Regions from separate parts of the Streptomyces olindensis genome, predicted to be linked through region 2. Evidence: predicted binding sites of a transcription regulator. Region 2 holds the regulator's gene; the other holds the start of a gene.
What was found. The regulator HrcA, encoded in region 2, represses chaperone genes, less so after heat shock. The targets are predictions, from matches to a motif close to TTNGCACTCNGNNNNNCNGAGTGCNAA.

Region 1: groL (chaperonin GroEL) is a predicted target of HrcA. The motif match lies at 1,275-1,301, and genes of this name have one in related genera.

What each region holds. Positions count from the first base shown of each region.
Region 1 is NZ_JBEYZD010000078.1:14,111-24,688, forward strand. It holds gene thrC (threonine synthase) at 1-78, shown strand, start outside; gene ABZ948_RS34160 (ubiquitin-like small modifier protein 1) at 170-445, shown strand; gene ABZ948_RS34165 (cold-shock protein) at 893-1,096, shown strand; gene groL (chaperonin GroEL) at 1,426-3,048, shown strand; gene ABZ948_RS34175 (NADH:flavin oxidoreductase) at 3,229-4,350, shown strand; gene ABZ948_RS34180 (carboxylesterase/lipase family protein) at 4,436-5,992, shown strand; gene ABZ948_RS34185 (hypothetical protein) at 5,997-6,572, opposite strand; gene ABZ948_RS34190 (hypothetical protein) at 6,520-7,395, opposite strand; gene ABZ948_RS34195 (DUF397 domain-containing protein) at 7,644-7,841, opposite strand; gene ABZ948_RS34200 (helix-turn-helix domain-containing protein) at 7,825-8,664, opposite strand; gene ABZ948_RS34205 (hypothetical protein) at 8,779-9,027, shown strand; gene ABZ948_RS34210 (hypothetical protein) at 9,389-9,553, shown strand; gene ABZ948_RS34215 (HTTM domain-containing protein) at 9,657-10,520, shown strand; gene ABZ948_RS34220 (alpha/beta fold hydrolase) at 10,517-10,578, shown strand, end outside.
Region 2 is NZ_JBEYZD010000019.1:106,811-117,388, forward strand. It holds gene ABZ948_RS15000 (VOC family protein) at 1-171, opposite strand, end outside; gene ABZ948_RS15005 (16S rRNA (uracil(1498)-N(3))-methyltransferase) at 187-927, opposite strand; gene ABZ948_RS15010 (nitronate monooxygenase) at 924-1,997, opposite strand; gene dnaJ (molecular chaperone DnaJ) at 2,098-3,234, opposite strand; gene hrcA (heat-inducible transcriptional repressor HrcA) at 3,234-4,250, opposite strand; gene ABZ948_RS15025 (MBL fold metallo-hydrolase) at 4,422-5,153, shown strand; gene ABZ948_RS15030 (DUF3097 domain-containing protein) at 5,185-5,988, shown strand; gene hemW (radical SAM family heme chaperone HemW) at 6,127-7,359, opposite strand; gene ABZ948_RS15040 (SpoIIE family protein phosphatase) at 7,408-9,669, opposite strand; gene ABZ948_RS15045 (HAMP domain-containing protein) at 9,862-10,578, shown strand, end outside.

The DNA.
Region 1 (10,578 bases), on a different contig from region 2:
GACGCGGTGGCGGGCACGGGGCTGACCGCGACCATTCGCCCGAGCCTGGAGTCGTTCCGGGACGCTGGGCTCGTCTGACCGTTGTTCCCTGCGGGCCGGTGGGGGCTGGTCGCGCAGTTCCCCGCGCCCCTAAAAGCAGGTGCGTCACCCAACCGGAGGTTTTGAAGTCATGAGCGTCACCGTTCGCATCCCCACCATCCTGCGTACCTACACCGGTGGGCAGGCCGAGGTCGCCGCCGAGGGGGCGACCCTCGGGGAGGTCATCGCCGATCTGGAGAAGAACCACACCGGGATCGCCGCCCGCGTGCTGGACGACCAGGGCAAGCTGCGCCGGTTCGTCAACGTGTACGTGAACGACGACGACGTGCGGTTCGAGCAGGGGCTGGAGACGGCGACGCCGGACGGTGCCGGCGTGTCGATCATCCCCGCCGTCGCCGGTGGCTGAACCGGTCGACCGGCCCGATTGTTACTTGCGGTAACGGTCGTCACCGAGAGTTCATCGAATTGCCCCCTCCGTGAGAGAAGCGGAGGGGGCAATTCAGTGTGGTTGAGCGGGGTACAGTTGGGGAACGCGATGCCGATCCCCTGATCGGAAACCCTGAATTCCTGCCGCACGCCCGACAAGATGTAGCCAAAGTGTGTGTGTCTTTCGCGGCTTTTGTTCCCTTTGTGTGGCCCGACTTGCCCTGAATTCAGACGAATTCTCCCCACATTCCGGATGCCGTGCGTCCAGAATTCTCGTCCGATTGACCTGTTGCAGACGGCAGTTGGACAGATACATTCAGCCGCGGTCGACGCGTTCCGGCGCACGCCCCCAACCGTGGGGGGTGAGGTCTGACCCGGATCCGCGAAGTGTGGATCTGTGCAAGGGCCAGTAATAGGGGAGTTAGGCATGGCTCAGGGCACCGTCAAGTGGTTCAACGCGGAGAAGGGGTACGGCTTCATCGCGGTCGACGGTGGTGCGGATGTTTTCGTCCACTACAGCGCGATCCAGATGGACGGTTACCGCACCCTGGAAGAGGGCCAGCGGGTTGAGTTCGAGATCTCGCAGGGCCAGAAGGGTCCGCAGGCCGACATGGTTCGCGTCGCCGGCTGAACGCGTTCCACGACCAACCGCAAGCGACCGGTCTTCTCTGAAGGGCCCGTACCCCCCGGGGTGCGGGCCCTTCGGCCTGTTCGAAGGCCCTGCCGGACGGTGTTCGCGGGTGGCTGAGCGCCCCGCCCGAACCCCGAGAGGCGCTTGCACTCGCAGGGGTCGAGTGCTAATCATTGCGTTAGCACTCTGAAGGTGAGAGTGACAACGTAAGGACCGGGTCGGTGAGGCCACGGACCGGGTGGGGCAAGGAACCACCGGTCGGGGCCGTCCGTCGCGGGCGCGGGCGCGGTCCGAAGTAATCACCCCCAGTCCTGGAGGGACCACTTCACATGGCCAAGATCATCGCGTTCGACGAGGAGGCGCGGCGCGGCCTCGAGCGCGGCATGAACCAGCTCGCGGACGCCGTGAAGGTGACGCTCGGCCCCAAGGGCCGCAACGTCGTCCTCGAGAAGAAGTGGGGCGCGCCCACGATCACCAACGATGGTGTCTCCATCGCCAAGGAGATCGAGCTCGAGGACCCGTACGAGAAGATCGGCGCCGAGCTGGTCAAGGAAGTCGCCAAGAAGACGGACGACGTCGCCGGTGACGGTACGACCACCGCGACCGTTCTCGCCCAGGCCCTGGTCAAGGAAGGCCTGCGCAACGTAGCCGCCGGCGCCAACCCGATGGCCCTCAAGCGCGGTATCGAGAAGGCCGTCGAGGCCGTCTCCGCCGCCCTGCTGGAGCAGGCGAAGGACGTCGAGACCAAGGAGCAGATCGCTTCCACGGCCTCCATCTCCGCCGCCGACACCCAGATCGGCGAGCTCATCGCCGAGGCCATGGACAAGGTCGGCAAGGAAGGCGTCATCACCGTCGAGGAGTCCCAGACCTTCGGTCTGGAGCTGGAGCTCACCGAGGGCATGCGCTTCGACAAGGGCTACATCTCGGCGTACTTCGCGACCGACATGGAGCGTATGGAGGCCGTCCTCGACGACCCGTACATCCTGATCGCGAACTCCAAGATCTCGAACGTCAAGGACCTGCTCCCGCTCCTGGAGAAGGTCATGCAGTCGGGCAAGCCGCTGCTGATCATCGCCGAGGACGTCGAGGGCGAGGCCCTGTCGACCCTGGTCGTCAACAAGATCCGCGGCACCTTCAAGTCCGTCGCCGTCAAGGCCCCGGGCTTCGGCGACCGCCGCAAGGCGATGCTGCAGGACATCGGCATCCTCACCGGCGGCGAGGTGATCTCCGAGGAGGTCGGCCTCAAGCTGGAGAACGCCACGCTCGACCTGCTGGGCAAGGCCCGCAAGGTCGTCATCACCAAGGACGAGACCACCATCGTCGACGGTGCCGGCTCCGCCGACCAGGTCCAGGGTCGCGTGAACCAGATCCGCGCCGAGATCGAGAACAGCGACTCGGACTACGACCGCGAGAAGCTGCAGGAGCGCCTGGCGAAGCTCGCCGGCGGTGTCGCGGTCATCAAGGCCGGTGCCGCCACCGAGGTGGAGCTCAAGGAGCGCAAGCACCGCATCGAGGACGCCGTGCGCAACGCCAAGGCGGCCGTCGAGGAGGGCATCGTCGCCGGTGGTGGCGTGGCCCTGCTGCAGGCCTCCCAGGTCTTCGAGAAGCTGGAGCTCGACGGTGACGAGGCGACCGGCGCCAACGCCGTGAAGCTCGCGCTGGAGGCCCCGCTGAAGCAGATCGCCGTCAACGGTGGTCTCGAGGGCGGCGTCGTCGTGGAGAAGGTGCGCAACCTCCAGGTCGGCCACGGCCTGAACGCCGCGACCGGCGAGTACGTCGACATGATCGCCGAGGGCATCATCGACCCGGCGAAGGTGACCCGTTCCGCGCTGCAGAACGCCGCCTCCATCGCCGCGCTGTTCCTCACCACCGAGGCCGTCATCGCCGACAAGCCGGAGAAGGCCGCCGCGCCCGCCGGCGGCGGCATGCCGGGCGGTGACATGGACTTCTGATCGACCCGGTCGGTCAACGTCCTTTCCGAGGGCGGCACTCCCTGTTCCGACAGGGAGTGCCGCCCTCGGGCGTGTCCGGGATCACAGTGGGGGCGGGATGCCATGGGCGGGGCCGGGCTGTTGGAATGAGCGCCCTATGCGTATGCACATACCGTCCGGTACCTCCCGAGGAGTCCCCACGTGACCGTCGCCGCCTCCCGCGCCGCCGAAATCCTGTCCCGGCCCGTCACCCTGGGCGGTCTGACCGTCCCCAACCGGATCGCCATGGCGCCCATGACGCGCATGTTCTCCCCGGGCGGCGTGCCCGGTGAGGACGTCGTCTCCTACTACGGGCGCCGCGCCGCCGCCGGAGTCGGTCTGATCGTCACCGAGGGCACCTACGTCGGCCACGAGTCGGCCGGGCAGAGCGACCGGGTGCCGCGGTTCCACGGCGAGGAGCAGCTCGCGGGCTGGGCGAAGGTCGCCGAGGCGGTGCACGCCGCGGGCGGCACGATCGTGCCGCAGCTGTGGCACATCGGCATGGTCCGCAAGCAGGGCGAGCCGCCCTTCGCCGACGCCCCGGCCGTCGGCCCCTCCGGCGTGCGCACGGACGGCACCGAGGGCACCGGCAAGGTCATGACGCAGGCCGACATCGACGCCGTCATCGGCGCGTTCGCCGAGGCCGCTGCCGCCGCCGAGCGCATCGGCTTCGACGGCGTGGAGCTCCACGGCGCCCACGGCTACCTGCTCGACCAGTTCCTCTGGGAGGGCACCAACCGCCGCACCGACGCCTACGGCGGCGACCGGGTCGCCCGCGCCAGGTTCTCGGCGGAGATCGTCGCGGCGGTCCGCGAGAGCGTCTCGGCCGACTTCCCCGTCATCTTCCGCTACTCGCAGTGGAAGCAGGACGCCTACGACGCCCGCCTCGCCGAGACCCCGGAGGAGCTGGAGTCCATCCTGACCCCGCTCGCCGCCGCCGGCGTCGACGCCTTCCACGCCTCCACGCGCCGCTACTGGGTGCCTGAGTTCGACGACTCCGACCTGAACCTCGCCGGCTGGACCAAGAAGCTCACCGGCAAGCCCGCCATCACCGTCGGCTCGGTCGGCCTGAACGGAGGCGACTTCCTCAAGTCCTTCCAGGGCCACGGCGCCGAGGTCGGCGACCTCGACAACCTCCTGGACCGCTTCGAGCGCGACGAGTTCGACATGGTCGCCGTCGGCCGCGCCCTGCTCCAGGACCCCGAGTGGGCCCGGAAGATCCTGGACGGCCGTTTCACGGACCTGGCGCCGTACGACCCGGCCGCGCTGAAGTCGCTCACCTGACCCCGTCACCCGAGGCTCTGGATCTGCTTGCGTCAGTCAAGGACACTGACCGAGCGCCTGTTCACCGGCACGTGAGGAGATCCAGATGACGACGACCGAGTCCCGCCCGCCGGCGGACGGTCCGGCCGAGCGGTCCGCCCCGGTGGTGCGCACCACCGCCGGGGCGGTACGGGGCCGCAGGGAGGAGGGGCTCGCCGTCTTCCGCGGCATCCCCTTCGCCGCACCCCCCGTGGGCGAGGCCCGCTTCATGGCCCCGCGCCCCGCCCCCACCTGGGACGGCATACGGGACACCCACGCGTTCGGCCCGCCGCCCCCGCAGGACCTCGGCCTGATGGGCGGCCCGGGCCTGTTCGACGTGCCCCAGGGCGACGACTGGCTCACGGTCAACGTCTGGACCCCCGACCCCGACCCGGCGGCCCGCCGCCCCGTGATGGTGTGGATCTACGGCGGTGCCTACAAGCTCGGCCACGCCGGCAGTCCCGGCTACGACGCCCGGCACATCGCCACCGACGGCGATCTCGTCGTCGTGTCCCTGAACTACCGGGTCGGCATGGAGGGGTTCGCCCACATCGAGGGGGCGCCCGCCAACCGCGGCCTGCTCGACCAGGTGGCCGCGCTGGAGTGGGTGCGGGACAACATCGAGGCGTTCGGCGGCGACCCGGAGCAGGTCACCGTCTTCGGCGAGTCCGCGGGCGCGGGGTCCGTGGCCTCGCTGCTGGCGATGGCGGGCACGTCCGGACTGTTCCGGCGGGCGATCGCGCAGAGCGTGCCGGGGACGTTCTTCTCCGCCGAGCTGGCCCGGGACATCGGTACGGCGCTCGCCGCCGAGATGGGCCTGCGCCCCACGGTCGCCGACCTGTCGTCGGTGGACCCGCGCCGGCTGACCGCCGCGGGCGAGGCGCTGGGCCCGAAGATGCCGCAGTACCTCGACCGTTGGGGACAGGCGGCCCCCACCGTCACGCCCTTCTCCCCGGTGGTCGACGGCGAGGTCCTGCCGACCACCCCGTGGCGGGCCCTGGCGGCCGGTGCGGCGAAGGACGTCGACCTGCTCGTCGGCCACAACCGCGACGAGTACCGCCTGTTCATCGCCATGGCCGGGCAACTGGGCAAGATCACCGACGAGCGGGCGAGCGCGGCCCTGCGCCTGTTCGCCCCCGGCCCCGACGGGGAAGCGGCCTACCGCGCGGCGTTCCCCGACGCCTCTCCGAGCGAACTGTACGAACGCGTCCAGACGGACTGGCTGTTCAACATGCCCTCGCTGCACCTGGCCGAGGCGCAGCGCGCGGGCGGCGGCAGCGCGTACCTGTACGAGCTGACCTGGCCGGCCCCCGGCAACGGCGGCGCGCTCGGCGCCTGCCACGGGCTGGACATCCCGCTGCTGTTCGGCACGTTCGGGGCGGACCTGGGGGCTCTGCTGTTCGCGGGTGCGGAGCCGCCCGCGGAGGCCGAGGCGCTGTCGTCCCGTTTCCGGTTGTCCTGGACGTCGTTCGCGCGGACGGGCGACCCGGGCTGGCCCGCGTACGACGACGAGCGGCGGCTCGTACAGGTGCTGGACGCGGAGCCGGAGGTCAGGGCGTACCCGGAGGAGGCGTCGCGGCGCCTGTGGGAGGGGTACGACTTCGCTCCGCTGCCCCTGCTGTGACGGGCTAGAGGTTGCCCATCGGCTCGATGTCGACCCGCACCGGCGTCCCCCACACCCGCAGCACCTCGTAGTCGGTGAACTCGTGCACCAGCCGGTACGCCATGGCGGCCCGGGGCGCCCGGCGCTGGGCGGCGATGTACAGCTCGGCCTCCCGGCGGTCCCGGCGCGGGGTGCCGCACAGCTGCCACGTCTGGCCGTTCCACAGCTCCGGCAGCCAGCGCTGCTGGGGCTGGGGGCGGTCGCCGCGCACGCCGTAGCGGGACTGGACGGGTTCGGTGGGCTGCGGCTGGAGCGGGGCGGGGCCGCCGTTGTACTCGTCTCGGCGGGCGGCCCGGCGCCGGGTCTCGCACAGCAGGCACAGATCCGGGGCGCCCTCGTCGACCGGGCCGTTCGGATGCTCGGGGCAGCGGGTGCTGGGCGCGGCGTTCGAGACGCTCTCCTCCAGCAGGTCGAGAGCGCGCCGCAGATCGGCCTTCACCTCGTGCAGCTTGGCGTCCGGGGTGTCGGCGGTGAGGGCTTCCCCGTGTTCACCGAGAAGCCGGAGGGCACGGCCGAGGGCGGTCAGCTGGGCGTGGTTCATGCTGTCCATTGTCCTCAGTCGGCGGATTCTTCTCCCGGCGGCGTAGGGACATCGCGGCGCGGATCCTGGCCGCGTGGTCGTGTACGGAGGGGGCGGGCAGGGGTGCGGGGGGTTGTGCGGGGGCGCTTTCGCCCCGGCAGGCGCTGCAACGCCCCCCGGGTAGGGACTCCGGGCGTCCCGGCGCGCCGCAGTTCGCGCACTCCAGGACCCGTAGGGGCGGGCGCGGGGCCGGTGGGGGCGGGAGCTTGCTGGTCAGGCGGTTGCGGACCAGGGCGGCGGGGTGGTGGACGGGGGTCGGCAGGCCGGTCGTGAGGGCGCGCAGTACGTCGTCCTCCGAGGCGCCCCGCTCGAACCACTGCGTCACCAGCGGGGCGAGCGCCGCGCAGTCGCCCTGGGAGAGCGACAGCACGGGTGCCGTGCGGCCGAGGGCGGCCAGGAGGATGTGGGCGCGGGAGCGGGTGGGGCGCTGCGGTGGCTTCGGTACGTCGCCGCGGGTGAAGGCCGCCCACCAGTCATCGTCCCGGGCCGTGCGGGACCACCACGATCGGGTGATCCAGCGTGAGCTGCCGTCGTCCGCCGTGACGCACTCCCGGCCCCGGCGCAGGTGCCCTGCCCGCTGGATGCGGTTGAGGGCGGTGCTCAGGGCGCACTGGCCGTACGGGAGCTGTTTGGCCAGTGTCTTCACGGAGATGTCGGCGCCGTCGGGGAGGCGGTCGAGGTAGGCGGCGATCGCGGCTTCGCGGGGTGGGAGGTGCGCGAAGTCGTCTGGTGCGCCCGGGAGTTGGCCGGGGGTGGAGCGCTTGCCGTAGCCGGGGTTGGCCATTGGGTGCGCGGACGGGAGGGCAGGACTAAAGTGGGCGTTAGCCATGGGATCGCGGCATTCGATCTCGTAGGTAGGCCCCCGCAGGTGTTGGCGCACCGAGCGGGGGCCGTTGCTTATGCAGGCACGTTAGAGGTATGTGACTGTGCGTGGCAAGCCGGATGCGTCACGTCAACTCACGGGGTGGGAGGGTGGGTTGAGGCCCTCCACCCATTCCTTGAAAAGAGGGCTCGAAGCCCGGGTCCCGAAGCTCAGGCCGTCTCGTCCTTGAGGTTCGCGACGAACGCGGCCCAGGCGGTGGCCCGGAACACGAGCTTCGGGCCGTGGGGGTTCTTGGAGTCGCGGACGGGGACGAGTACGGCATGGCCGTCGGCCATCTCCAGGCAGTCGCCGCCGCTGCCGCCGCTGTAGCTGGACTTGCGCCAGGTGCCCTCAGTGATGCTCCTCATGGCCGTAATCCTGCGCGATGTCCTCGATGAGGGCCAGGGAGTCGGCCGGGGAGAGGGCGTATGCGGTGAGGAGTTGGAAGGTGCGCCGCTGGTACCGGACGGTGGCCGGGTCGTCCTCCAGTCGTCCCGTGCCGACACCCTCGAAGTACAGCAGCGGAGGCGCGTCCTCGAAGTCCATGAGCTTCATGGAGCCCTCCATCGACGCGTGAGCGCCCGCGCCGAACGGCAGCACCTGCACGATGACCCGGTTGCGGCGCACCAGCCCGGCGACATGGTGCAGCGCCTCCGCCATCACTTCCCGGCCGCCGGTCTGTCGCCGCAGGGCGGCTTCGTCGAGCACCGACCACAACAAGGGGCCTGTTGGATCGTCGAGGAGGGCTGTCCGGTCCATCCGGGCCGCCACCAGCTCCTCGATCACCTCCGCCGGTGCCGTGGGCCGGTACGCACGGAATACGGCCCGTGCGTACGCGGGCGTCTGCAGCAGCCCGGAGATCAGGAGCGGCGCGTACTGCCGGATCTCCGTGGCCTGCGCCTCCGCCTCCACCGCCTCCGCGAAATGGTCCGGGTACTTGGACTTCGCTGCTGCCGCACAGTTCCGCTGGAAGAAGTCCTCCGTCCCCAGCGCCTCGTCCAGCAGCCGCGCGTACTCCCGCTGCATCCGCCGCGTGCCCGCCTCCAGTTGGCCGATGAACGAGCCGCTCACGAACAGGCGCTGGCCGAGTTCCTCCTGGCTGAGGCCGGCCTTCTCGCGGGCGTGGCGGAGTTCCGCGCCGAGGAGGGCCCGAGGGGAGGAGGACGGGTCGAGATCCCTGGATCCGGGCATGGGCAACTCCCTGTCGTACACCTGGGGTTGTTGGGACGCCGTGTATGGCCAGGTTAGGCGCACGGCGACCACGCTGTGTGGTGAATCACAAACTCAGCGTGGAGGTAGGACAAGGTGCGCTCGACCGAAGAGATCGTGGAGTCGCTGCGGGAAGCCCTCGCGGGAGTCGGAGTCGTGCTGCCGTCCCTGTGCGTCGATCCGGTCACGGCCGCGAGTGAGGAGCCGTTCGCGCTGGTCGACCTCGGGCGCTGCAACGTGCGGACGGCCGAGCATCTGACCGACGTGCTCCGCTCGCTGCCGGTGGGGGAGGCGCTGCGGGCCCGGGTGCGGCAGTTGAATCGGGAGGGGCGGTGTATGTCGTGAGCTTCCGCACGAGCGAGTCGCGATTTCAAGCGAATTTTTTCAGCCTGCTCGGACGATTTTGGCCATCCCGGGCAAGGTCCGGACGTCCAGCGAAGTCCGTATGGCGCTTCTGGCCTGCCGGAAGGGCGGATCAGGGAAATCCACCGATCCGGAATGGGCGCCTCCGATCCGGCCTGTGAAATGGATCACAGAGATACCAGTGTGATCTGAGTTAATGTCCTCGTGACCAAACGGGGATCCAGAATAGGAAGTCGGCCGAGCTTCCTCCTGCTTCTTTTTACGGGGATTTCGGCGGTATTGAATTTCCTCTGGGGGTTTCGCTCGCCCAATTCCTGGGATCCTGACCTCAGGGAGGATCAAAATGCACCTTCTCACATCGATCGTGAATGAGGACGAGCGGCTCGAGGAGATCCGGCTCGACGCCGACCGGCCTGAGATGCCGAGCAGCACCGCGACTCCGATGCTGGCCACCCCGGTGGCCCTGACCGGCGCCATCGTCGCGACCAAGGCGGCCGGCATCTGGTAGCAGGCGGCAAGCGGGCCGTGCCTGTCCACAGGCACGGCCCGTCCTGTGAAGGCGGCCTCATGACGACGGGGAAGTACAGAAGGTGAAGTTCAGAGTTCCTGCCGTGATCGGCAAAGTGGTGGCCCCGCCCACCATCGGGCGCGATCGCGCGCTCACCGTCATGGAGCGGGTCAGCGCCGTGACCCACCTCATCAGCAGCCTGGAGAACCTCACCTCGGAGCGGGACCGGGAAGCCGGCGGTGTGAACCACTGGAAGGAAGTGCGCCGGAGCCACAGCAAGCGGCCCGCACTGGTCCGAAGGGCACTCGACGCCATCGGCGACCCGCGCCGCCTCCGCGGCATCCACGCGACGCGCGCGATCGCGGCGGCGTCCTTGCTGGTCCCGGGCACACCCCGGCGCTACCGGGCGGCGGCGAACGGCTATCTCGCGCTGACGTCCGTGGCGAACTACCTCACGCAGCCGTACGGCACCGACGGAACCGACCAGCTGAGCTTTCAGGTCCAGGCCGCCTCCGCAGTCGCGAGAATCACGGACAAACCCCGGCTGGTGGACGCTTGCCTGTGGTACGTGGCTCTCCAGTCGACCATGTCTTATGCCATGGCGGGCTATGCCAAACTGCCCAGTCATATATGGCGCTCGGGCGAGGCATTGCCCGGAGTGCTGCGCACCGAATCGTACGGTGACCGCGCCGCCTTCGAATTGGCGCAGCGGCATCCGGTGATGGCCAAGTTTTCTGCTCACGCGGTCCTGGCCCTGGAGTGCGCTTTTCCGGTCGTCTTTCTGGCCAAGGGCAGGCCGGCCCCGCTCGTGCTCGCCTCCATGGGGGCTTTCCACCTGGTCAACGCTCGCGTCATGGGGCTCGGCCGGTTCGTGTGGGCGTTCACGGCCACCTATCCCGCAGTCCTGTACGCGGTTCAGTCCCGTAGCGACTCGCCGTCCGCTGTCGTGGGCCGGAGTGCCTCATGACCGGGCGCCACGACACGGTGCCGCGGCTGGCGGCAGGGCTGCTCGCCGGCGCGGCCCT
Region 2 (10,578 bases):
CATCATCGACCGGTCCTGCAGCGCGATCCCCGCGGAACCGACCGCGGGGCTGAACTTCTCGTACGGCCCCTCGGCCGCCCCCGACTGGGGCTTGAGGCCGAGGACGTCGCCGTAGAAGCGGTAACACGCGGCGAAGTCGGTGACGAGCAGACGTACTTGGGCGAGTTCCACGGTTCCTCCAGGGGGTCAGGACCAGCGGCCGGTACGAGCCAGGAGCACGGCCGCGGCCGCGGTCCCGGCGGTCGATGTGCGCAGCACACTGCGCCCGAGGCGGTACGCCCCGGCCCCCGCCTCCTCGAACAGCGCCAACTCCTCCGGCGCCACGCCCCCTTCGGGCCCCACGACCAGCACGATCTCACCGGACGACGGGAGTTCGGCCGTCGCCAGCGGCGCGTCCCCGCTCTCGTGCAGCACCGCGGCGAACTCCGCGCCCGCCAGCAGCGCCGCGACCTGCTTGGTCGTAGCGGCCTCCGCGACGTCGGGGAACCGCACCCGGCGCGACTGCTTGCCGGCCTCCCGGGCCGTGGCCCGCCACTTGCCCAGCGCCTTGGCCCCGCGGTCGCCCTTCCACTGCGTGATGCAGCGCGCCGCCGCCCAGGGCACGATCGCGTCGACGCCGACCTCGGTCATCGTCTCGACGGCCAGCTCCCCCCGGTCGCCCTTGGGCAGCGCCTGCACGACGGTCAGCCGCGGCTGCTCCGGCGGCTCCTCGCTCACCGAGTCCAGCTGGACGATCAGCCGGTCCTTGCCCTCGGTGTCGAGCACCACGCAGTCCGCCCAGCGTCCGGCCCCGTCCGTGAGGACGACGTCCTCGCCGGGGCGCAGCCGTTTGACGGAGACGGCGTGCCGCCCTTCCGGCCCGTCGAGGACGTACCGGCCGCCGCGGCCCGCGTCGAAGTGGTCGACCACGAACACCGGCGCGGTCATCGGACGCCTCCGCCCGACAACGCTGTCCTGGCGGCGGCGAGTTCAGCGGCCAGCACCTCCACCAGCTGCCCGGCGGGCAGCTCCCGCGCCATCCGGTGCCCCTGTCCGGCCCACAGCGCCATGCCCTGCGCGTCACCGGCCTTGGCGGCGGCCTTGCGCAGCGGCGAGGTGAGGTGGTGGATCTCGGGGTAGGCGGCGGGCGCGTACGGGCCGTGCTCGCGCAGGAACCGGTTGACTAGGCCGCGCGCGGGCCGTCCGGAGAAGGCCCGGGTCAACTCCGTGCGGACGAACAGGGGGTTGGTCAGCGCCTGCTTGTGCAGGGCGTTGGCGCCCGACTCGGGTGTGGCGAGGAAGGCCGTGCCGAGCTGGGCCGCGGCGGCGCCCGCGGCGAGCACCGCGGCGATCTGGCCGCCGCGCATGATGCCGCCGGCGGCGACGATCGGGATGTTGACGGCCTCCCTGATCTGGGCGACCAGCGACAGCAGGCCGATGCCGGAACCGTCCGTCTCGGGGACGTCCCGGTGGGTGCCCTGGTGGCCGCCGGCCTCGATGCCCTGCGCGATGACCGCGTCCGCGCCCGCCCGCTCGACGGCCCGGGCCTCGTCGGGGGTGGTGGCGGTGACCAGGACGAAGGTGCCGACGCGGTGCAGGGCGTCGACGACCTCGCGGCTCGGCGCGCCGAAGTGGAACGACACGACGGGCACGGGGTTGTCGCGGAGCACCGCGAGCTTGGTCTCGTAGCCGTCGTCGCGGCCGCTGTCGGGGTCGCCGAGTTCGGCCTCGTACCAGGTGGCCTCGCCGGCCAGCTGGTGGGCGTAGACGTCGACGGCGGCCGGGTCGGCGTACTCCGGCTGCGGCATGAAGAGGTTGACGCCGAAGGGCCTGCCGGTGAGGCTCCTCAGCTGCTTGATCTCCTCGTACATCCCGTCGGCGGTCTTGTAGCCGGCGGCGAGGAACCCGAGCCCGCCCGCCTCGCACACGGCGGCGGCGAGCTGCGGCACGGAGACGCCGCCCGCCATGGGGGCCTGCACGATCGGGAAGGGGAAGAGATCGGTCAGAGCGGAGGACATGACCGCATGTTGTCACGTCCTCCGAACAACTCCGAAACCGGCCTGCCGTGTGGCATAGACCAGAGGAACGCGCCCTCCACCACCACCCGGCAAGTTCCCGTCAGCGCCCGTTGAAAGCGTCCTTCAGCCGCGAGAATAGCCCTTGCTGCCCAGGCTGGAACTGCCCCTGGGGGCGCTCCTCGCCGCGCAGTTTCGCCAGCTCGCGCAGGAGGCGTTCCTGTTCGGGGTCGAGCTTGGTCGGGGTCTGGACCTCGACGTGGACGATGAGGTCGCCGCGCCCGCCGCCGCGCAGGTGGGTGACACCGCGGCCGTGCAGCGGGATCGACTGGCCGGACTGGGTGCCCGGGCGGATGTCGACCTCCTCCATGCCGTCCAGCGTCTCCAGCGGCACCTTCGTGCCGAGGGACGCCGCCGTCATGGGGATCGTCACCGTGCAGTGCAGGTCGTCGCCGCGCCGCTGGAACATGGGGTGCGGCAGCTCGTGGATCTCGACGTAGAGGTCACCGGCCGGACCGCCGCCGGGCCCGACCTCGCCCTCGCCGGCCAGCTGGATCCGCGTGCCGTTGTCGACACCGGCCGGGATCTTGACCGTGAGCGTGCGGCGGGAGCGGACCCGCCCGTCGCCCGCGCACTCCGGGCACGGAGTCGGGACCACCGTGCCGAAGCCCTGGCACTGCGGGCACGGCCGGGACGTCATGACCTGGCCGAGGAAGGACCGGGTGACCTGCGACACCTCACCGCGGCCGCGGCACATGTCGCACGTCTGCGCGGACGTGCCGGGGGCCGCGCCCTCGCCGTTGCAGGTGTTGCAGACGACCGCCGTGTCGACCTGGATGTCCTTCGTCGTGCCGAAGGCCGCCTCGTCGAGCTCCACCTCGATACGGATCATCGCGTCCTGGCCGCGGCGGGTGCGCGAGCGCGGACCGCGCTGCGACGCCGTGCCGAAGAACGCGTCCATGATGTCGGAGAAGTTCCCGAAGCCACCGGCTCCGAAGCCGCCCGCGCCGCCGCCCTGGGCCTGCGAGAGCGGGTCGCCGCCGAGGTCGTAGACCTGCTTCTTCTGCGGGTCCGACAGCACCTCGTAAGCGGCGTTGATCTCCTTGAACCGCTCCTGGGTCTTCGGATCGGGGTTGACGTCCGGGTGCAGCTCGCGCGCGAGCCGCCGGAAGGCCTTCTTGATCTCTTCCTGCGACGCGTCGCGGCGCACGCCGAGTACGGCGTAGTAGTCCGTGGCCACTACGACTCCGCCAGGATCTGTCCGACGTACCGTGCCACTGCGCGTACCGCTCCCATCGTTCCCGGGTAGTCCATGCGGGTCGGTCCGACCACGCCGAGCTTGGCGACTGCCTCGCCGCCCGAACCGTAGCCGACCGACACGACGGACGTGGAGTTGAGTCCTTCGTGGGCGTTCTCGTGACCGATACGGACGGTCACGCCCGGATCCTTCGCCTCGCCGAGCAGCTTGAGGAGCACGACCTGCTCCTCCAGCGCCTCCAGCACGGGCCGGATCGTGAGGGGGAAGTCATGACCGAAGCGGGTCAGATTGGCGGTGCCGCCGATCATCAGCCGCTCCTCGTTCTCCTCGACGAGCGTCTCCAGGAGTGTGGAGAGCACCGTGGAGACCGTACCCCGGTCCTCGTGCTCGAACGCCTCCGGGAGATCCTCCACCAGACTCGGCACATCCGCGAAACGGCGGTTCGCCACCCGGCTGTTGAGGCGCGCGCGCAGATCCGCGAGCGAGGCCTCGCCGAAGGGCGCCGGGCAGTCGACCACCCGCTGCTCGACCCGCCCGGTGTCCGTGATCAGCACGAGCATCACGCGCGCGGGCGCCAGGGAGAGCAGCTCCACGTGCCGCACGGTGGACCGGGTCAGCGACGGGTACTGCACGACGGCGACCTGGCGCGTGAGCTGCGCGAGCAGCCGTACCGTGCGCGCCACGACGTCGTCGAGGTCGACGGCGCCCTCCAGGAAGTTCTGGATCGCGCGCCGCTCGGGCGCGGTCATGGGCTTGACGCCGGCGAGCTTGTCCACGAACAGGCGGTAGCCCTTGTCGGTGGGGATGCGCCCGGCACTGGTGTGCGGCTGGGCGATGTATCCCTCGTCCTCCAGGGCCGCCATGTCGTTGCGGACGGTCGCCGGGGAGACGCCGAGGTTGTGCCGCTCGGTGAGGGCCTTGGAGCCGACCGGCTCCTCGGTGCCGACGTAGTCCTGGACGATGGCGCGCAGCACCTGAAGCCTGCGTTCACTGAGCATCGCGCACACCTCCAGAAGTCGTCCGCCCGTTGCCTGCCGTTCGCGGCCTGGCACTCTGCGCGTGCGAGTGCCAGCATTCCCCGGCCCAGTGTACGGCGGTGGGGTACACCCCCGGCAAGGCTGGTCGCACGGCGTCGTGCCCCGGGCCGGGGTCACGGCTAGCGTCGCCGTATGACGGTGACTTGGGAAGAGCTCGGCTGGGAGCGCGTGGCCTCCGGGGTGGGGCGGTGCCGGCTGCCGGTGTGGGACTGCACGGCGGGGCTGGTCGCCGGCGAGGACGCGGTCCTGGTGATCGACGCCGGGTCGAGCCCGGCCGAGGGCGCGCGGTTGCGCGAGCAGGCGCAGTCGCTCACCGGGCACCGTGTGACACATCTCGCGCTGACCCATCCCCACTTCGACCACGTCTTCGGGGCCTCGGCGTTCACGGGGGCGGAGGTCTTCGGCGCGGTGGGCGTGGACGCGGTGCTCTCGCGCCTGCGGGACCGCGAGGAGCTGCGCGCGGACGCGGTGCGCAACGGGCTGGCGGAGACGGTCGCCCAGGAGTCGGCGGACCTGCTGGTTCCGCCCCGCCACCTGGTGTCCGGCGAGTGGACCCTGGACCTGGGCGGCGGCTGCCAGGTGCTGCTGGCGAACGTGGGGCCGGGGCACACCGCGCACGACCTGGCGGTGCTGGTGCCGGGTGATCCGGAGGTGGTGTTCTGCGGCGACCTGGTCGAGGAGTCGGGCGAGCCCCAGGCGGGCCCGGACGCGGTGCCGTCGCACTGGCCGGCCGCGCTGGACCGGCTGCTCGCGCTGGGCGGCGAGGACGCGCTGTACGTGCCCGGTCACGGAGCGGTGGTGGACGCGGCGTTCGTCCGGGCCCAGCGGGACGCGCTGGCGACCCGTTTCGGCGTGTCTCCGTGACCACCCGCCCGGTTCTCCTATCGTCATCCGAATGCGCCAGTACTCTCCGGACCTGACCCCGCCGTGGAAGAAGCCCCAGCCGGTCCCCGAGGTCCCGGCGGAACCGGGCCTGGTGGTGGAGGAGCCCGGCAGCGGCTTCTGCGGGGCGGTCATCCGCTGCGAGGCGGGCACGGTGACGCTGGAGGACCGCTTCGGCAAGCACCGCGTGTTCCCGCTGGAGCCGCGCGGCTTCCTCCTGGAGGGCAAGGTGGTGACGCTGGTCCGCCCCTCCTCGGGCGCCCCGGCACGCCCCACCCGCACGGCCTCCGGTTCGGTGGCGGTCCCCGGCGCACGCGCGCGCGTGGCCCGCGCCGGCCGCATCTACGTCGAGGGCCGGCACGACGCCGAGCTCGTCGAGAAGGTGTGGGGCGACGACCTGCGCATCGAGGGCGTGGTGGTGGAGTACCTGGAGGGCGTGGACGACCTCCCGTCGATCGTCTCCGACTTCGCCCCCGGGCCGGACGCACGGCTGGGCGTCCTGGTGGACCACCTCGTACCCGGCTCGAAGGAGTGGCGCATCGCCCAGTCGGTGACGAGCGACCACGCGCTGGTGGTGGGCCACCCGTACATCGACATCTGGGAGGCGGTGAAACCGTCGTCCCTCGGCATCGACGCCTGGCCCCGGGTCCCGCGCGGCCAGGACTGGAAGACGGGCGTGTGCCGGGCCCTGGGCTGGCCGGAGAACACGGGCGCGGCCTGGCAGCGGATCCTGTCGGGGGTCCACTCGTACAAGGACCTGGAGCCGGAGCTGCTGGGCCGGGTGGAAGAACTGATCGACTTCGTGACGGCGCCTTAGCTGCGCTTGGCTGCGGCCCGCGTCCCCGCTTGGCTGCGGGCAATCGTGCCGCTAAGGACGGCACCCGTCCCAAAGAAGCGGCACCCCGCTCCGCCGGGCTGCGGACCCACCCGGCCCCAGCACCGACGCCGCAGCACCTCAGTCCACCAGATCGCGCACCACACCGTCAGCCAGCAACCTGCCCCGCAGCGTCAGCACAGCCCGCCCCTCCGCATACGGCCCGGCATCCAGAAGCCCGTCCGACAGCGCCCTGCGCGAGGCGGCCAACCCCTCCTCCCGCAACAGCGACAACGGCACCCCCTCCCTCAGCCGCAGCTCCAGCAGGATCCGCTCGACCCGCCGGTCCTCCTCCGAGAGCACCTCACGCCCGGCCCCGGGCGACCGACCGGCCGCCAGCGCCGCCGCATACGCCCCGGGATGCTTCACGTTCCACCACCGCACCCCGCCCACATGGCTGTGCGCACCGGGCCCGGCCCCCCACCAGTCGGCCCCCCGCCAGTACAGCTCGTTGTGCAGACACCGCCCGGCCTGCGAGGTCGCCCAGTTCGACACCTCGTACCACTCGAAGCCCGCGCCCGAGAGCACCTCGTCGGCGATCAGGTACCGGTCGGCGTGGACGTCGTCGTCGGTCATCGGCACCTCGCCCCGGCGGATCCGCCGCGCCAGCTGCGTGCCCTCCTCGACGATCAGGGCGTACGCGCTGACGTGGTCCGGCCCGGCCCCCAGCACCGCGTCCAGCGACGCCCGCCAGTCCTCGTCGGACTCCCCCGGCGTGCCGTAGATCAGGTCGAGGTTCACGTGCTCGAACCCGGCGGCCCGGGCCTCCGCGACGCAGGCCTCCGGCCGCCCGGGCGTGTGCGTCCGGTCGAGCACCTTCAGCACGTGCTGCCGCGCGCTCTGCATCCCGAAGGAGATCCGGTTGAAGCCGCCCTCGCGCAGGGCCGCCAGATAGGCCGGGTCGACGGACTCCGGGTTCGCCTCCGTCGTGACCTCGGCGTCCGCCGCCAGCCCGAACTCGTCCCGGACGGCCTTCAGCATCCGTACGAGATCACCGGCGTCCAGCAGCGTCGGCGTACCGCCGCCCACGAACACCGTGCGGACGGGACGCGGGTCGTCCCCCAGGACCTTGCGGGCCAGGCGGATCTCGTCGACGAGCGTCTCGGCGTAGTTGTCCCGGGAGGCGAGGACCCCGCCGGTGCCGCGCAGCTCGGTCGCCGTGTACGTGTTGAAGTCGCAGTAGCCGCAGCGGGTCGCGCAGTACGGAACGTGCAGGTAGAACCCGAGCGGGCGGTCGGCGGCCCCGGTGAGCGCGGACGCGGGCAGCGTGCCGTCGTCGGGGACGGGCTCGCCGTCGGGAAGTGCGGAAGGCATGCCTTCCATTGTCCAGCACCCGCGCCGTGGCTCCGCCGGGAGCAGCGGTCACTCCGCCTGGAGCACCAGCAGGGCGAGATCGTCCGCCGGGGGCCGCGCCCCGAACTCGTGCACCAGCCGCTTGATCCTTTCGGCTATCAGCTCCGCGTCGAGACCGGCGCACCCGGCGAGCGCCGCCGCGAGCCCGTCCCCGTCGTCGAACTGGCGGGAGCCCGAGCGGCGCTCGGTCACGCCGTCCGTGACGCACAGCAGCGTGTCGCCGGAGCGCAGCTCGAAGGTCTCGCTGCTGTACGTGGCGTCCTCGACGACCCCCAGGAGGGTCTGCGGCTGGGCGCACGAGTGGACCTCGCCGCCCGCCCCGAGCAGCAGGGGCAGCGGGTGCCCGGCGGAGGCGACGGTGCAGCGGACACCGCCGTCGAAGGGGACCAGTTCGCCGTAGAGCAGGGACAGGAAGCGCGTCTGGGGGCCGTCGCCGGGCGGGGTCGGTCGCGCGCCCGCGGCGACCAGTGCCCGGGCCGCCGCGTCCGCGGCCTCCGTGGCGTCGTCGAGGAGGAGCTGGTTGAGGCGGTCGAGGACGTCGGCCACGCGGTAGCCCTCGCGGGCCAGCAGCCGCAGCCAGGGCCGGGCCAGCCCGATGACGACGGCGGCCTCGGGCCCTTTGCCCTGGACGTCGCCGACGGCGAAGCACCAGCGGCCGTCGCCGGCCGGGAACAGGTCGTAGAAGTCGCCGCTGGGCCCGCCCTTGTCGTACGGCTCGTAGACGAGCGCGCTGCGCACCCCGGGGATCTCGGCCACGGCCCCGGGCAGCAGTCCGCGCTGGAGCACGGCGCTGATGGTGGCCTGCCGGGCGTACTGGCGGGCGGCGCCGATGGCGAGCGCGACGCGGCGGCTCAGGTCCTCGACGAGGCCGGTGATCTCGTCGGGGAAGCCGGCGGTCCCGGACCGTCCGATGACGAGGGTGCCGAGCGGACGGCCCCCCGCGACCAGCCGGTACGCCAGTGCCTGGCCCGGTTCGCCGGGCGCGTCGCCGAGCGCCTCGCCGGGCCAGGGGTAGTCGACGGGGCCGGTCCGTAACGGGTCGGACGGGGGCGGCGGGTCCTTCTCCAGGGCGCGGCGCAGTTCCTCGATGTGGTTCTCGCTGCCGTGCCAGACCCGGGCCAGCCGGGGCCCGCCCGCTCCGGGCCCGCCGCCCCAGCCGCCGCCGGTGGCCTCGTCCTCCAGCCAGACCGCGCACCAGTCGGCCAGCCGGGGCACGATCAGCTGCCCGGCGAGGGCGGCGACCAGGTCCTCGTCGAGCTGCCCGGCGAGCAGGTCGGAGGCCTCGGCGAGGAAGGAGAGGGCACCGCGGCCCAGCCAGGCGCCGTCGCGGCCGTCCGGCCCGTCGCGGCCCTCGTGGCGGTCCCGCCAGTCCCGCAGGTCGTTCCAGCCCCGCCAGTCGCGCAGACCGTGGTGGTCCCGGGAGTCGCGCACACCGTGGGAGTCACGGGGGTCACTGTCGGAAGTGTCAGGATTGTCCCAGGAGTAGTCGTACTCGTCGCGGAAGCCCCGCGGCCCCCGCGAGTCCTCGGCGTCGGCCCGGCCACGCGCGTCCTCTCCGCCATCCCGGCCGTACCGGGGCTCCGGCGCCAGGATCTCCGCCACGCGCAACCCGCGCGCCAGCGCGTGCTCCCCGGCGTACGCCTCGATCTGCTCCCCCGCCGCGCATCCGGCGGCGGGCAGCCGCGCCCACACGGTCTTCCGCCCCGTGCGGTACGTGATCCCCCACGCCTCGGAGAGCGCGCCGACGAGTCGCAGGCCGCGCCCGTACTCGGGGGTGTCGTGCGGTGTCTCCGGCTCGCCGCCGCGCGGGGCGCGGGAGGGGTGGTGGTCGGAGACCTCGACGACCAGCGCTGCCGTGGCCCGGTCGTCACCGCCCTCCAGCCGGCACTCCATCTCGACGTCGGTGCCGGCGTGCACGACCGCGTTGGTGACGAGTTCGCTGACGACGAGCGTGGCGTCGTCGGCGAGGCGGTCGGTGAGGTGCTCGGCGCCCGGCAGACCGAGGTCGGTCCACTCGGCGAGCGCCGCGCGCACCAGGGCGCGCGCGGCGCCCGGCGCGACGGAACTGCCGGACAGGGTCGCGTGCGCCCGCGCGCACCCCTGCGCGTGCGCCTCGGCAGCGGGCAGGGGCGCCGCACAGGCCGGTGCGGACCCCTCGGCGACGGGCCCGGCGAGGGGCCCTTCTTGAGCGGGCACGGGCGTCTCCCCAGCGTGTGCAGGCGCCTCTGAGGCACGGGAAGCGGTCTCCCGTTGCGTCGGAATGGCCCCCATGGACAGCTCCCCGGGCAGTTCGTACGAATACGCCACAGTCGATGCCGACAGAGTGACAGACTGGCCACGCCCATAAGCGCCGAGTTACCGAAGTGGGCCGCCATGAGTGAGAACAGTGCTACTCCTGTGGTCGAAGACCGGTACGAAGACGGTCAGATTCGTGCATCCGATCTGCGTCCGCTGCTCGCGGCCATGACAGCCGCACGCGACGGTGATTTCACCAAGGTGCCGGAAACCGGCCACGGGATGGTGGCCGAACTCAACGCCGTCTTCAACCAGATCATGGACCGCAGCGTCCACTTCACCACCGAGGTGCGCCGCGTCAAACGCGAGCTGGTGCGGCACGGCCGCCTCGACGAGCGGCTCTCGGCGAGCCCGGGGCAGGGTTTGTGGACGTCCCGCGTCGACGACGTCAACCAGCTGCTCGACGCCCTGGTCGCCCCGGCGGCGAACGCCACGCGCGTGCTGGACGCGGTGGCCGGCGGCGATCTGACCCAGCGGGTCGATCTGCACGACGGGACCCGGCAGTTACGGGGTGATCTGCGCCGGCTGGGCCGGGCCGTGAACAAGATGGTGGACCAGCTGTCCCTGTTCACGGGCGAGGTGACGCGGGTCGCGCGCGAGGTCGGCACCGAGGGGCGGCTCGGCGGCCGGGCCAAGGTGCAGGGCCTGTCGGGCAGTTGGCGGGACGTGACGGAGGCCGTCAACACGATGGCGTCCCGGCTGACGGCCCAGGTGCGGGACATCGCGGCGGTGACGACGGCGGTGGCCCGCGGCGACCTGACCCGCACGGTCACGGTCGAGGCGACGGGTGAGCTGCTGGAACTGAAGCTGACCGTGAACACGATGGTCGACCAGCTCTCGGCCTTCGCCGACGAGGTCACCCGCGTGGCCCGCGAGGTCGGCACC